Regions from separate parts of the Solibacillus sp. FSL K6-1523 genome, predicted to be linked through region 2. Evidence: riboswitches for the same ligand, from Rfam matches in the RefSeq annotation. Region 2 holds a riboswitch; each other region holds the start of a gene.
The links. Region 2 has a riboswitch for lysine ahead of MHI10_RS09510 (transporter substrate-binding domain-containing protein). Riboswitches for the same ligand answer to the same signal wherever they lie in the genome.
Positions count from the first base shown of each region.

Region 1 (5,047 bases), 1.2 Mb from region 2:
AGTGTGGGAGCTGTTATTATTTCTATGTTCAAGGTGGTTTTGAATAAAATATACCTCCCCAAGCATATTATTTTTAGCTAATTGGGAAATCATGTTATACTACAAGCAGATGTTAGATAAGGAGGCTATATAATTATGGCAATTGTACACGGTACAGACCAAACTTTTGGTGAAGAAATTTCAAATGGTGTTGTTTTAGTAGACTTTTGGGCTGCATGGTGTGGTCCTTGTAAAATGATCGCTCCAGTTCTTGAAGAGCTAGATGCAGAAATCGGTAACGATGTGAAAATCGTGAAGGTTGATGTTGATAACAACCAAGGAACAGCGGCTGAATACCAAATCATGTCGATTCCATCATTATTATTATTCGTTGATGGCGAGTTAAAAGCAAAAACTGCTGGCTTCATGCCAAAAGAAGCGTTAATCGATTTCATTAACGACAACAAATAATTCAATTCAAAAAGTCGTATGCCTATAGCGGGTATACGGCTTTTTTTCTATTCAACTTCTTCTATTCAGATTTGCCCCAATACAAATCCTAATCTGTTTTAGAGAATGAAATAAAGTTTAGCTATCCAATATTTTTATTGAAATATGCGCCCGACAATAAAATATGTATTCAAAATCGCTAAAGGACAATTAATTAAGTTAACGCCGCCTCCCCGGTAGCGGCGCACTTTATACAGAAAGCTTCAGTAGGGGGAAATTTTATAAAGGCTGGCCTTGCACAAAGCACAAAGATGAGTCGTACAGATTTGTGCAACAAAGCTGTGCGCCTCATGTGCTTAGCCAGCCAAAATTAGCAAGTACTTTATGAGAAGCTTTATTAGGACACTTATATCATTAGGATAGATTCTTGGTTAAACATATATGGAAACGATTAAAGCACTAGCACTTACCTTTCAAATTCACCTGAACATAAGGTAAACTAAAAGGAAATGACGAAATTTTAAGGTGATGGAATGAATGCAAATATTAAGGCGAAACTAGAAATTTTGCCAGGTGATCCAGGTTGTTATTTGATGAAAGATCACCAAGGGACGATTATTTATGTTGGCAAGGCAAAATCATTAAAAAATCGGGTGCGATCGTATTTTACAAGTAGCCATGATGGAAAGACCGCCCGCCTAGTAAGTGAAATTGTAGACCTCGAATATATCGTGACTTCAAGCGATTTAGAGGCATTAATTTTAGAGCTAAATTTAATAAAGCTCCATGATCCAAAATATAATATTAAACTAACGGATGATAAAACATATCCGTATATTAAAATTACAAATGAAAAATATCCGCGCATTTTAACGACGCGCAAAATCAAAAAGGATAAAGCCAAATATTTCGGTCCGTATCCGAATTCATTCGCAGCAAACGAAACAAGAAAATTATTAGATCGATTGTACCCTTTGAGAAAATGTGCCATTATCCCGAAGCAGGTTTGCCTTTATTATCATTTAGGGCAATGTTTGGCACCATGTGTGAAGGAAATTGAGAGCGATGTATACCGTGAAATGATTGATGAGATTGCCAAGTTTTTAAATGGTGGTTATGAAGAAGTGAAGCAAGATTTAGAGCGAAAAATGTTGGATGCTGCTGAAAAGTTGGAATTTGAACGGGCAAAGGAATATCGAGACTTAATGGCGCATATCGAAAAGATTATGCAAAAGCAAAAAATGGTGACAGGTGATTTAAGCAATCGTGATGTATTCGGTTATGCTGTGGAAAAAGGCTGGATGTGTGTGCAAGTATTTTTTGTGCGACAAGGGAAGTTAATCGAACGGGATGTTTCCATTTTTCCGATTTACAATGAACCAGAAGAAGAGTTTTTAACATTTGTCGGACGTTTTTATGAGGAACCAAACCATATGCTACCAAAGGAAATTTTCATTCCTACACAAGTGGATGGTGTTTTATTAGAAAAGCTTTTGAATGTTAAAATTGTTATACCTAAAAAAGGTTCGAAAAAAGAATTAGTTGATCTAGCTACGAAAAATGCGGATATCGCCATTCATGAAAAGTTCCAGCTTATTGAGCGCCAAGAGGAACGAACGATTGGTGCGTGTGAGGCATTAGGTGAGGCAATGAATATTCCGATTCCGATGCGCATTGAGGCATTTGATAATAGTCATATGCACGGCGCGGACCCTGTTTCGGCGATGGTTGTTTTTGTTGATGGCAAGCCATTAAAAAAGGAATACCGTAAATATAAAACGAAGGAAGCCGCGAAACATGATGATTACGGTGCGATGCAAGAAGTCATTCGACGTCGATATACACGCGTTTTACGAGAAAATTTACCGCTTCCCGATCTCATTGTAATTGATGGGGGAAAAGGGCAAATGGAAGTGGCGCGTGAAGTCATTGAAGATGAGTTAGGTCTTTATATTCCGATTGCTGGACTCGCAAAGGATGATAAGCATAATACGTCCCAATTGTTATTCGGTGATCCAGTGGAGCCAATTCCACTAAAAAGAACGAGTGATGCGTTTTATTTATTGCAACGTATTCAAGACGAGGTACACCGTTTTGCTATTACATTTTTACGCCAACAGCGCCAGGCTAATACAATTGTTTCGGTGTTGGATGGCATTGAAGGGATTGGTCCGAAGCGTAAACAACAGCTCATGAAGCATTTCGGGTCGGTGAAAAAAATACGTGAAGCAACTGTTGCGCAGCTTATTGAAGCAGGCATATCAAAAAAACTTGCCGAAACGATTCAGCACCATTTTCAGGAACAGTCATTGAAAAACGAATCTTAGTATGCTAAAGTGAGATTTAATTCAATAATTTCAATCGATAGAGGCGCAGTATTCAAAAGTAAGATGCATGAGGAAGGACAATTCCGTTGAATGTATCCGAAAGGGTAAACTGCCGAAGTGAATTGTGTATTGTTCGCACAATTTGCTGGTTTTGCATTTAAGAGATGTAAAATTGTCAGAGCGCATGTTCTGGAGAGCTATCCAAAAAGCACATTTAATTTTATTATTTGTCTTGACGGCGACTTTCCATAAACGTGGAAGGTCGCTTTTTTACGTGGATGAAAGGCCTGAAACTTGTTTTTGATTGCTAATATAAAGGGGTTGCAAAAAAATGGGGAATAATTTAATGGTGCGCAAGGTTGCTTATGAAGCGGATGTCATTCGACTAACGATCGGCTATGATTTTTATGAAACGGCATCCATTGCAGAAGTATTTAGTATTTTAGCAGATAATCATATTAATGTGGATATGATTGTGCAGTCAGTAATGGATGGCGTCAAACCAATCGTGTCATTTACAATAGCGAAGGAGAAATTTGCTGAAAGCTTACGGATATTGGAGGCAAGTAAAGTCTCTTTAGGTTTTCAGTTTGCTGATTTCGAAGTAGGGTTAGCGAAAATTTCTATTACAGGATCGGGCATGGTTTTTGGTCCAGGCGTAGCGGCACGAATATTTGCGCGGTTAGGGAAGGGGCATATCCCTGTAAAAATGGTAAGTGCATCAGAAGTTAAAGTGTCGGTTATCGTGCCACAAGATGAAATGATGCAGGCGGCGAATATGTTGCATGATGAGTTTGCCTTGATTCATTAAAATTACCCATTTCTATAAAGGGTGGCATGAATCTGATATTAGTTGCCTCAATCAATAGGTTTTCTAACGATTGTTGAATAAATAAAAGCTTCAAGCTAGATTCCATAATAGCTTGAAGCTTTATAAATAGTAAGTAGTGGGGAACTTATTAACGAATGGGTTCTTTTAAATCCCATTTTAAAGTGAATTTAATACAGTTATGCTTTATGTTTTTTTCCTCGTAACATTCCGTTAAATAGCCGATATTTTTTTGTTTTTGTTCGGCTAAAAAACCGGCTTCTAATCGAAAGCAGCGCTGCTCAATATTCAGAGCTGCGGGATCTTCAGTAGTGAGTATGTAATGCACTTCATCTTTCAGTTCTTTTTCTAAAGTGAGTTGTCCCCAACCCGCTTCCACGAAAAATGAAGATGCTTCTTCCATTGAAAATAGTGGGAATTGACGAGCGACTTCTTTTCCTCCCCAATAAAGGACATCTGCTTCGTGTTTTCCTAAAATTGATGAAAGTAAATGATCACGAACAATTTCGTAGCCAAATGATGGAATCGTTTTCATTTTGTGCGGTTCCATAGAAAAAACCTCTTTCCTAAATTTTCTTGTAATTTAATCTGTTATATAGAAAGTGGAACTATAGTAGAATAATAGTGACTTTAAACAGCGTAATCCCGTCTTTAAAAGGGGGGTGAAATGTTCGATGTTATCTTGACGCTAGTATCTGTTGAGAGTACAATGGACATGTCATAATATTGTACCATGATGAGATGCGCAGTCAATAAACAACATTTACAAAATGGTGACTTTATAGATGCGAATTTCAAGTACTTAAGGGGGGTAACAATTTTGTCGAAAGATCGTGAATTTTTATGGCGCCGCTTACATTCGTTATTAGGTGTAGTTCCAGTAGGATTGTTCTTGGCGTTCCACTTGTCTTTGAACTTCACTGCAGTAGGCGGTGAAGAAACTTACAATAATGCAACAGGTATGATGGAATTAGTTCCGCATTCATTATTGTTAGCAATGGAATGGATTATTATCTATATTCCACTTATGTTCCACGCATTCTACGGAGTGTATATTGCATTTACTGCTACGAACAACGTAAAACGCTTCAGCACATTCCGTAACTGGATGTTCGCATTACAACGCTTTACTGGTATATTCCTTGTAATCTTCATTGCATGGCATATTTTCCAAACACGTGTTCAAAAAGCGTTCGGTACAGAAGTTAACTTTGATATGATGGCTGAAATCGTGGCGAATCCATTTATGTTAGGATTCTACATCGTGGGTATCTTATCTGCAACTTTCCACTTAGCGAACGGCTTATGGTCATTCCTAGTAAGCTGGGGTATTACGCAATCTAAAAAGTCTCAACAAATCGCAACTTATATTACATTATTAGTATTTGTAATTTTAAGTATTATGGGTGTTGCGGCAATCTTAGCATTCGTTTAATTTTTCAAACTGTAACACTGATACAAG
Region 1 is NZ_JBBOSU010000001.1:3,177,817-3,182,863, reverse strand. It holds gene trxA (thioredoxin) at 136-450, shown strand; gene uvrC (excinuclease ABC subunit UvrC) at 963-2,756, shown strand; lysine riboswitch at 2,787-2,964, shown strand; gene MHI10_RS15345 (ACT domain-containing protein) at 3,088-3,567, shown strand; gene MHI10_RS15340 (YslB family protein) at 3,716-4,135, opposite strand; gene MHI10_RS15335 (succinate dehydrogenase cytochrome b558 subunit) at 4,406-5,020, shown strand.
Region 1: another riboswitch for lysine. It lies ahead of MHI10_RS15345 (ACT domain-containing protein); the one in region 2 lies ahead of MHI10_RS09510 (transporter substrate-binding domain-containing protein).

Region 2 (5,047 bases):
ACAGGTCGCTTCCAAGAAGTAATTGAGCAAGAAGGCTTAGGCAAAAACGTAGCAGCAGTAGAAAAAGTAGTACTTGGTACAGGTAAAGTGATGATTGACTTAGCAGAACGTGTGAAAGACGGTGAAGGTTTCGACCACTTACACATCGTACGTGTTGAGCAAATCTACCCATTCCCAGCACAACAAGTTACGGACATTATTGCGCGCTTCCCGAACGTAAAAGAAATAGTTTGGGTACAAGAAGAGCCGAAAAACCAAGGTTCTTGGACGTATGTTCTTGAAACATTATATGATATAGCTGCTGGTAAAAAGGTAAGCTATGTAGGACGTCCAGCTATGAGCTCGACTTCTGAAGGAGACGGCGATTCACATAAAGCTGCTCAAACTAAATTAATTACAGAAGCTTTAGATAAATAATCGATTAATGAAAATAAAAAAAGGCTGCTTGTATAGCAAGCAGCCACCCTATACAAATTTGCGTAGGGTTTATTAAAGGAGGATATTAAAGTGGCTGAAATTAAAGTCCCTGAATTAGCAGAATCAATTACAGAAGGTACAATTGCACAATGGGTGAAACAAGTTGGAGATCGCGTAGAAAAAGGCGAATTCATCGTAGAATTAGAAACAGATAAAGTAAACGCTGAAATCATTTCTGAAGAAGCGGGTGTATTAACTCAAATTTTAGCTCCAGAAGGCGATACAGTTCTTGTAGGTCAAGTAATCGCAGTAGTTGAAGCGGGTGAAGGCGCAGCACCAGCTCCGGCAGCACCAGTTCAAGAAGCGGCACCTGCAGCTCCAGCGGCTCCGGTTGCAGCAGCACCTGTAGCACCAGCTCCAATCGTAGAAGAGTCTAATGATCGTGTAATTGCTTCTCCAGCAGCACGTAAATTAGCGCGTGAAAAAGGAATTGACTTAGCGGCAATCTCTCCAGTAGATCCACAAGGTCGTGTTCGCGTACAAGACGTGTCAGCTCATGGTACAGCACCAGTAGCTCAAGCGGCAGTAGCAGCAGTAGCAGCAAATGGTCCAATGGTATTCACTCCAGCAGGCGATTCTGATCGTGTAACTGTTGAAAAAATGTCTCGTCGTCGTCAAACGATTGCAAAACGTTTATTAGAAGTGAAACAATCAACGGCAATGTTAACAACATTTAACGAAATTGACATGACAAACATCATGGCATTACGTAAACGTAAACAAGAGCAATTCGTAAAAGATAATGACATCAAATTAGGTTTCATGTCATTCTTCACGAAAGCTGTTGTTGCAGCGCTTAAAAAATATCCATACGTGAACGCACAAATTAGCGGTGACGAACTGCACTTAAACAACTTCTTTGATATCGGTATTGCTGTATCAACTGAAGAAGGTTTAGTAGTACCTGTAGTGCGTGATGCAAACAGCAAAAACTTCGCTGAGATCGAGAAAAGCATTGGCGAATTAGCTGGTAAAGCACGCGATAAAAAATTAGGCTTAAACGACATGGCTGGTGGTTCTTTCACAATCACTAACGGTGGTGTATTCGGTTCATTAATGTCTACACCAATCATGAACGGTACACAAGCTGGTATTTTAGGTATGCACTCAATCGTTAACCGTCCAGTAGCGATTAACGGTGAAGTTCAAATCCGTCCAATGATGTACGTGGCATTATCTTATGACCACCGTATTATCGATGGTAAAGATTCTGTTGGCTTCTTAAAAACAGTAAAAGAAATGATCGAAAACCCAGAAGATTTATTATTAAACTCTTAATTATTACTATGAAAACGGGCATATCTCCAGTAGGGGATATGCTCGTTTTTTTCTATGTAATTATAACTATCAGAAAAGTATATGTTGACAGAAAGTAATGAATTATAGTATTATTTATACATTAAACAATTTAACTTAATTCAGCAGAAGTCCCCTACTATAAGTGGAGGATGAATGCGAAATAGGCAAATTTATTCAGTGGGGGTCCAAAACCTGGCTGAATAAAGTTAAGCCCCGGCGGATGTCACAGATTTTTAAGGGAAGTTTTTCGAGTGGACTCGAAAAAATCTGGACGCAATTACGCCAGGGCGTAATTTAATAATAACCTCACAGTCATGTGAGGTAGAGGCGCGGTATTTATTAGTTTTTCATGGAGCTTTGAGCATGCAACGAGATGAGAAAGAAGGAACTACCGCCGAAGTTTAAAAAGAGCTCTTTCTTTTTATGCTGGGTTTGCAGTGAATAATTGCAAGACTGTCTCGATTATCACTATGGTAATCGAGTTGAGCTATCTCTATATGGGATTGTAGGGGATTTGAGCTATTTATAAATATAGCGACCTAAGATCTTCTTTTAGGTCGTTTTTTTATTCGTTAAAAGCTCAAAAATATGAAGTTAATAGGGGAGAATGACTATGAAAAAGAAACTAGTATTATTGTTTGCAGTAATGATGACAATGCTTGTATTAGCAGCATGTGGCGCAGACAAAGAAGAAGGAACTGGAAGTGAAACAGAAGGAGATACAACAAAAAAAGTATTAAAAGTCGGGATGGAAGCAGCTTATGCACCATTTAACTGGACTCAAAACGATGATTCTTTTGGCGCAGTGGCAATACCAGGTTCGAAAGAGTTTGCAGGCGGGTACGATGTTGAGTTCGCAAAACGTATCGCTGAAGGTTTAAATATGGAATTAAAAATTGTAAAAACAGATTGGGACGGGTTAGTACCATCATTACAATCAGGTGCCATTGATTTAGTAATTGCGGGTATGTCACCAGTAGAGGAACGTAAAAAAGTAATTGATTTTACTGATAGCTACTATACAAGTGATTATGTACTTGTTGTGAAAGAAGATGGACCTTACGCTAACGCAAAATCAATCCATGACTTTGCAGGTGCAAAAGTGACAGGGCAACAAGGGACAACACATTATGATGTAATCGACCAAATGGACGGTGCTAAAAAGCAAGTAGCAGCTACGGACTTTGGTGCGATGCGTGTACAATTAATGTCAGGTGCGATTGATGCATATGTTTCGGAGCGTCCGGAAGGGATTACTGCTGAATTAGCGATGGATAACATTAAATACATCGTTCCAGAGCCAAACTTTGAAGCAGATCCAGCGGCAACGGCTATTGCAGTCGGTTTAAAAAAGGGCTCGGCTTTAACAGAAGAAATTAACAAAGTGTTAGCTGAAATTTCGGAAGAAGAGCGTCAGAAATTAATGGAAGACGCAATTGCAAATCAACCAGCAGCACAATAAGAGTTGCGAATAGAAAGGTTGTCTTGCCGGCAAACGGAAGGCAACCTTTTTCAATTTATATGAACATCTAAAAGAAAAGCTGCTTTCCGGGTAATGCATATGTATCCGCTTGTGGATATATATGTATGAGTAACGACAGCAAATGATATTGGGGGAGAGCAAGATGGCATTTTTAGATTCAACTTGGACATTGTTCATCAGTAACTGGGAAGTGTTTTTACGCGGAGCCTACACAGCGCTTATTTTAGCGGTTATCGGAACAATATTTGGTGTCCTTATTGGTTTTTTCATTGGTATTATGCATACGATTCCACAACGAAAAAAATCAGCAAAAACATATTTATTAAAACTCATTAATTTTATATTAACAGCCTATGTTGAAATTTTCCGTGGCACACCAATGATGGTACAAGCGATGGTTGTCTTTTATGGTTTAGTCTATTTAGGCATTGATATTGACCGCTTTTTAGCAGCTAGCATTGTTATTAGTTTAAATACCGGTGCATACATGTCGGAATACGTGCGTGGTGGCATTGTATCGGTTGATAAAGGTCAATTTGAAGCAGCGCAAGCTATTGGTATGAATCATCTACAAACAATGGTTCATATTGTATTACCACAAGTCGCACGAAATATTTTACCAGCAACAGGAAACCAACTTGTTATGAATATTAAAGATTCATCTGTGCTAAGCGTTATTTCAGTAGTGGAGCTATTCTTTACAGCCAACTCAGTTGCAGGAAGTAATTATAAATACATTGAAGCATTCTTCATTGCGACCGTACTGTACTTTACTATGACCTTTACTGTGACACGTTTCTTATTACGATTTGAAAAGAAAATGGATGGTCCAGAGGCTTTTAAAGTAGAGCTCATTACAGGAAGCAAGTTAGAAAAGGAAGGTGAATAATACAATGACAGCAGTGATTGAAATTCAACATCTAAACAAAAAATTCGGCGATCATGAAGTATTAAAAGATGTCAATTTCCAAGTAAATAAAGGGGAAGTTGTCACGCTAATTGGTTCTTCAGGTTCGGGTAAATCCACGCTACTCCGTTGTATTAACTTACTTGAAATGCCAACAGCTGGTGAAATTATTTATAATAATAAAACGATATTAGCGGAAAATCATGACATTGAAAAATACCGTACACATCTGGGCATGGTGTTTCAGTCCTTCAACTTATTCAATAATTTAAATGTGCTTGGCAACTGTGTTGTCGGCCAGCAAAAGGTGTTAAAACGCACGAAAGAACAAGCAGAAGCGAATGCGATGAAATATCTTGAACTTGTTGGGATGAGCGCTTACAAAAACGCAAAACCTCGCCAATTATCTGGTGGACAAAAACAGCGTGTGGCAATCGCGCGCGCACTCGCAATGGATCCAGATGTGATGCTGTTTGATGAACCGACCTCGGCGTTAGACCCGGAAATGGTAGGGGAAGTATTAAAAGTAATGCGCCACCTTGCAGACCAAGGGAATACAATGTTGATTGTGACGCATGAAATGGAGTTTGCGAAAGAAGTTTCAGACCGCATCGTTTTCATGGATAAAGGGGTTATCGTGGAAGAAGGTCACCCAAATGAAGTACTAGTCAATCCAAAACATGAACGTACAAAAGAATTTTTAAAACGTACGTTAGCATAATCGCATATATAAAAAGAGCTTGCAAAATTTTGCAAGCTTATTTTCTAGAATTCCACTCAGATATGATGAGAAATATAATAGCAAAAGCAATAGCGATTGCAAAAAACCACATCGGAACACTACCAAATGTCATGAAGCCCACCTCTTAAGAGCAGTGTAA
Region 2 is NZ_JBBOSU010000001.1:2,006,481-2,011,527, forward strand. It holds gene MHI10_RS09500 (2-oxoglutarate dehydrogenase E1 component) at 1-417, shown strand, start outside; gene odhB (2-oxoglutarate dehydrogenase complex dihydrolipoyllysine-residue succinyltransferase) at 508-1,755, shown strand; lysine riboswitch at 2,091-2,274, shown strand; gene MHI10_RS09510 (transporter substrate-binding domain-containing protein) at 2,390-3,238, shown strand; gene MHI10_RS09515 (amino acid ABC transporter permease) at 3,402-4,148, shown strand; gene MHI10_RS09520 (amino acid ABC transporter ATP-binding protein) at 4,153-4,887, shown strand.

Region 3 (5,047 bases), 1.7 Mb from region 2:
CTTTAATTCATCGGCAGTTTCCACTTGGAATGCATTCAAAGAAGTATAAACAGTCGTTTCATTGAATTCCTTTTGTAGCCATTTCGCAAAATGTAAAGATCCTTTAAATTCACGCGGCGCATCATGTATGTCACGATCATATAAGTCTTCCAGTAAGTCTTGATTTAGTAATGCATCTGCAAATGATTTCTCATCACCTTGCTCCACCATAAAAAATGGTATCGCATTTGATCCGACTAAAAAAACACGTGATTTATAAGGATTTCCATCCATTATAAATGGGCGGTATCGGACTTCATTTTTTTCTACATCCATTAGCCAATTGTAAATCTTTTTATAAAACCCTTTTGAAACTGTCACCTTTCATCACTTCCTTCAATTTCCTTTATCATTAATAGCGAGTGATATCGCTATGTTTCGTTCCTTCATTATATTCTAATCATACCATCTCAATATAACTTTTGGCACAAACAGAATAAAAAAAGCAAAACCTCAAATAAATGAGATTTTGCTTCTGATTTAGTACTTATTTGTTAAATCGCAATCCATTAATGGCACGACTTTCGTTTTATGTTTCCATTTATAACCTACCCACAGTGCTACGAATAAAGGGATGCCAATATATGATACTAAAACGCCATACCAGTCAATTGTGCCCCCCATGAACGCCATGTAGTTTTGTCCTAAAATAACAAGCGTACATAGTGCAAATGCGAATAATGGACCAAATGGGAAGAATTTAGATACATATGGTAAATCACTTAGTGAACGCCCTTGCGCAACATACGCTCGGCGGAATCGGTAATGACTTATCGCAATTCCTAGCCATGCAATAAATCCGGATAGCCCTGATGCGTTTAATAACCAAATATAAACGACACCATCACCGAAGAATGAAGCTAAAAATGATACACAACCTACAGCCATTGTTGCGATTAACGCGTATACTGGGATGCCGCGCGTATTCACTTTCGCAAAAAACTTTGGTGCTTTGCCATCGACTGCTAATTGGAATAACATACGGCTTGCTGCATATAAACCTGAGTTTCCGGCAGATAGCATCGCTGTTAAAATAATTGCATTCATCACAGAAGCCGCGAATGCAAAGCCTAAGTTTTCAAATACTAATGTAAACGGACTTGTTGCAATATCTTCTGATAGTAAACGTGAATCTGTGTACGGAATTAACAAACCAATTGCACCAATTGCAAAAATATAAAACAGTAAAATACGCCAGAATACCGAACGCACTGCCTTTGGAATATTTTTTCCTGGGTCGTCTGTTTCACCAGCAGTTACTCCGAGCATCTCCGTCCCTTGGAACGAGAAACCTGCTGCTAAGAAAATACCGAACATTGCTAGGAATCCGCCATTAAACGGTGCATCTCCAACAAAGAAGTTTTTGAAGCCTACTGGATCATTGCCACCTAAAATCCCAAAAATCATAAGGAAGCTGACAATAATGAATACAATCACTGTTACAACTTTAATCATCGCAAACCAATATTCACTTTCACCGTACGCTTTAACCGAAAGTAAGTTAAACGATAAAACAACAACAATAAATAAAATTGTCCATGTAAACGACGAACTATTTGGGAACCAATATTTCATAATTAACGATACCGCTGCAATTTCAGCTGCAATCGTAATGGCCCAGTTGTACCAGTAGTTCCAGCCTAGTGCAAAGCCTAGTGCTGGGTCGACAAATTTCGTTGCGTACGTACTGAACGAACCGGATGTAGGCATATACGCCGCCATTTCCCCTAAGCTCGTCATTAAGAAGTACACCATCACACCGATTAACGCGTAAGCAAGCAATGCCCCACCTGGACCTGCTTGTGCGATTGCTCCACCCGATGCTAGGAAAAGTCCTGTTCCAATTGTTCCACCTAAAGAAATCATCGTAATGTGGCGACTTTTCAGGCTTCTTTTTAATTGATTTTTATTACCAAGTTGATCGATTTTTATTTCACTCATGGAAAATTCTCCTTTTTATTTCATTTGCATCGTGTTAAATCTCATCATACTTATAGTTTGGACAACCTTTTAATCAATTACGCCTCGGCGTAATTGCGTCCAAAGTTAAATGAAGATAAAAAACCGCCACAAGTTTTTGTGACGGTTTTATTTAACACCAGACAAACTTGAAAGATAGCTCAACACACGCTTACACATGTGACAGTTCTGTTCCTTTCGGAGACAGCCCCAGCGTCATTTTTTGAGAATTGAAATGACACTTCGGCAATCATTCCTTTCATATAGTTTCACCGATTTTCTCAATCTCCGCTATACTATTCTTAATGCTTGCGACCTCTACCTCACTTTGACATGAGGTAATGTAATATTTAATTTCAATAATGGTTCAAATTCTAGCATACCAATTTTTTGATAGCAACCGATTTGAATTATTCTATTTTTTAGGATAATTCGAACAATTATTAACATCTGATATAATAGTTCTTATTTAAAAAAGGGGCGTGGAAAATGGATTCCAAACTAGTTACATACACAAGCAAAAACTTATCATCCAATAAATCCATTTGGCTATTTACATTGGCGATTATTTTATTTGCGACAACACTTCGAACACCTTTAACGGTTGTTGGACCGATCATATCTTTTATACGAGATGGACTTGGTATTTCTAACGTCCTAGCTGGCTTTTTAACGACAATTCCTTTGCTTGCTTTTGCGGTTATATCGCCGTTTGCAGCACGTATCGCTAGAAAATTAGGCATGGAATGGACACTGTTTTATTCGGTTATCATTTTATGTGCAGGTATTTTGCTCCGTTCAGTTGGTTCGACTGCATTACTGATTTTAGGGACAATTTTGATTGGGGTTGCGATCGCTTTCGGAAACGTACTCATCCCTAGTTATTTCAAGCTAAAATTCCCACTTCATATTGGATTATTAACGGGAATTTATTCTGTTTCGATGAACATTTCTGCCGGACTTGCAGCAGGAATTAGCTACCCAATCGCATCGAATTATGGCTGGCAATTGGCACTAGGTTTTTCACTTATTTTAGGCATATTAACTTTAGTATTTTGGTTGCCTTTATTGAAGGATAAAAAAGTAGAGATGAACTTTGCAAGCTCTAACGCACCGAAAAAGAAAATGTGGAAATCCCCTCTTGCATGGGCAATTGCCGCAACGATGGGCTTACAATCATTCATTTTCTATAGCTCAAGCGCTTGGCTACCGGATATCTTTATAAGTCAAGGGATGGCTGCACAAGATGCTGGTTGGATGGGCTCTATTATGCAACTTGCGCAAATTCCACTCACATTTATCATTCCGATTATTGCCGGAAAACTTTCATCACAACGTCCAATCGTGCTTTTCTTTACGTTGTGTTATGTCATCGGGTTTACGGGTGTATTTATGGAATGGACAAGCTTAGCTGTTTTATGGATGGTGTTTTTAGGTTTTGCAGGCGGTTCTTCATTTGGACTTGTCCTTATGTTTTTCACATTACGTACAGAAACTGCCTTCGAAGCGGCAGACTTATCGGGCTTTGCACAGTCTGTCGGCTATTTGGTTGCAGCAATTGGACCTGTTTTATTCGGCTTTGTTCATGATGCGACGAATAGTTGGACAATCCCGATTTTGTTATTTTTAATCACATCCGCATTGTTATTTATCGTTGCCTTTATAAGTGCGAAAAAACAATTCGTCTAATGCAAACGTATGTACCCATTTGTGATATACTTTAGTTACGAAGAACATTGTAACTTAAAGGAGTACATAGAAATTGAGGAAACGAAATCGACGAAGAAAGAAAAAAATGCCTAATTTCACATTGGTCATGATCGTCCTAGCAGGTGCAGCCGGCTGGTATTTTAACGAAACATTACAAGGTGTCGGCATGGGGATTGTTCTTTACTTTGTATTATTAATCGCGTTTAAAATTTGGTGGAAATCTCGCAAAACAGCAAAACTACGTAAATCCGGTATTCGTGAAGTTGATGTGATGAGCGGGCAGGACTTCGAACGCTTTTTAGGTGAGCTATTTAAACGCCGCGGCTTTAAAGTGCGCTACACAGCAACAAGTGGTGATTACGGTGCTGACCTTATTTTAAAGGATGGCGAAGATGTTATTGCTGTACAGGCAAAGCGCTATTCTAGTTCTGTAGGTGTAAAAGCGGTTCAAGAAATTATCGGCGCGGTCAAAATGTATGATGCGACTGAAGCTTGGGTCGTGACGAATAGTCATTTTACAAAGCAGGCAAAAAAACTGGCTGATATTAATGATGTTTATTTAATTGATCGTGATGAATTGATTGATATTATTTTGAATAAATAACGACGTATTTCACCCTCATTCCATGCCAAATGAATGAGGGTGATTTTTATTTATAAGGTAGCGGCTGATAAAAATAATTCGGCTTCTTCGTTTTATTCAAAATCGGTTGATGATAAATAGACGTCGTTGCAGGTGACAGTGGTGGAATGAGCCACGTCCAGTTCCCCGTTATTTCACGCTGTTCTTTTTGCTCCTGCTTTTGAAACAATTCAAACTGTTGTGCCGCGGTATGATGATCAACAATACTGACACCTGCTTTTTTATAGGAATGCAACACTGCGATATTTAATTCGACAAGTGCACGGTCCTTCCAAAGTGATGCATTCAAAGTCGTTTCAATCCCCATTTGCTGTGCGACTTTGGGCAAGTAATGATAGCGCGCTTCATCCGCTAAATTACGAGCGCCAATTTCCGTCCCCATATACCAGCCATTAAACGGCGCTGCTTGAAAGTCAATTCCACCAATATTAAAGCGCATACTTGAAATAATCGGAACAGCATACCACTTCATTTGCAAGCTTGAAAAATCATAATTTGGATGCTCAATTTGAACTTCGACAACGTAAGCTTTCGGAATTTCAATAAACTTCGGTGGTCGATCATCTACTTGAATGACGAGTGGTAGCACATCATAATTCGTTCGTGCGCCGCGCCAACCGAGTGCTTCACATGTTTTTGTAAAAGCGAGTGAATCCGAATCACCGATTACTCCTTCTGCCGTTTCATAGCCCGCAT
Region 3 is NZ_JBBOSU010000001.1:345,579-350,625, reverse strand. It holds gene MHI10_RS01720 (RNA 2'-phosphotransferase) at 1-360, opposite strand, end outside; gene MHI10_RS01715 (amino acid permease) at 520-1,980, opposite strand; lysine riboswitch at 2,148-2,327, opposite strand; gene MHI10_RS01710 (CynX/NimT family MFS transporter) at 2,488-3,687, shown strand; gene MHI10_RS01705 (restriction endonuclease) at 3,761-4,312, shown strand; gene MHI10_RS01700 (nitric oxide synthase oxygenase) at 4,359-5,047, opposite strand, start outside.
Region 3: another riboswitch for lysine. It lies ahead of MHI10_RS01715 (amino acid permease); the one in region 2 lies ahead of MHI10_RS09510 (transporter substrate-binding domain-containing protein).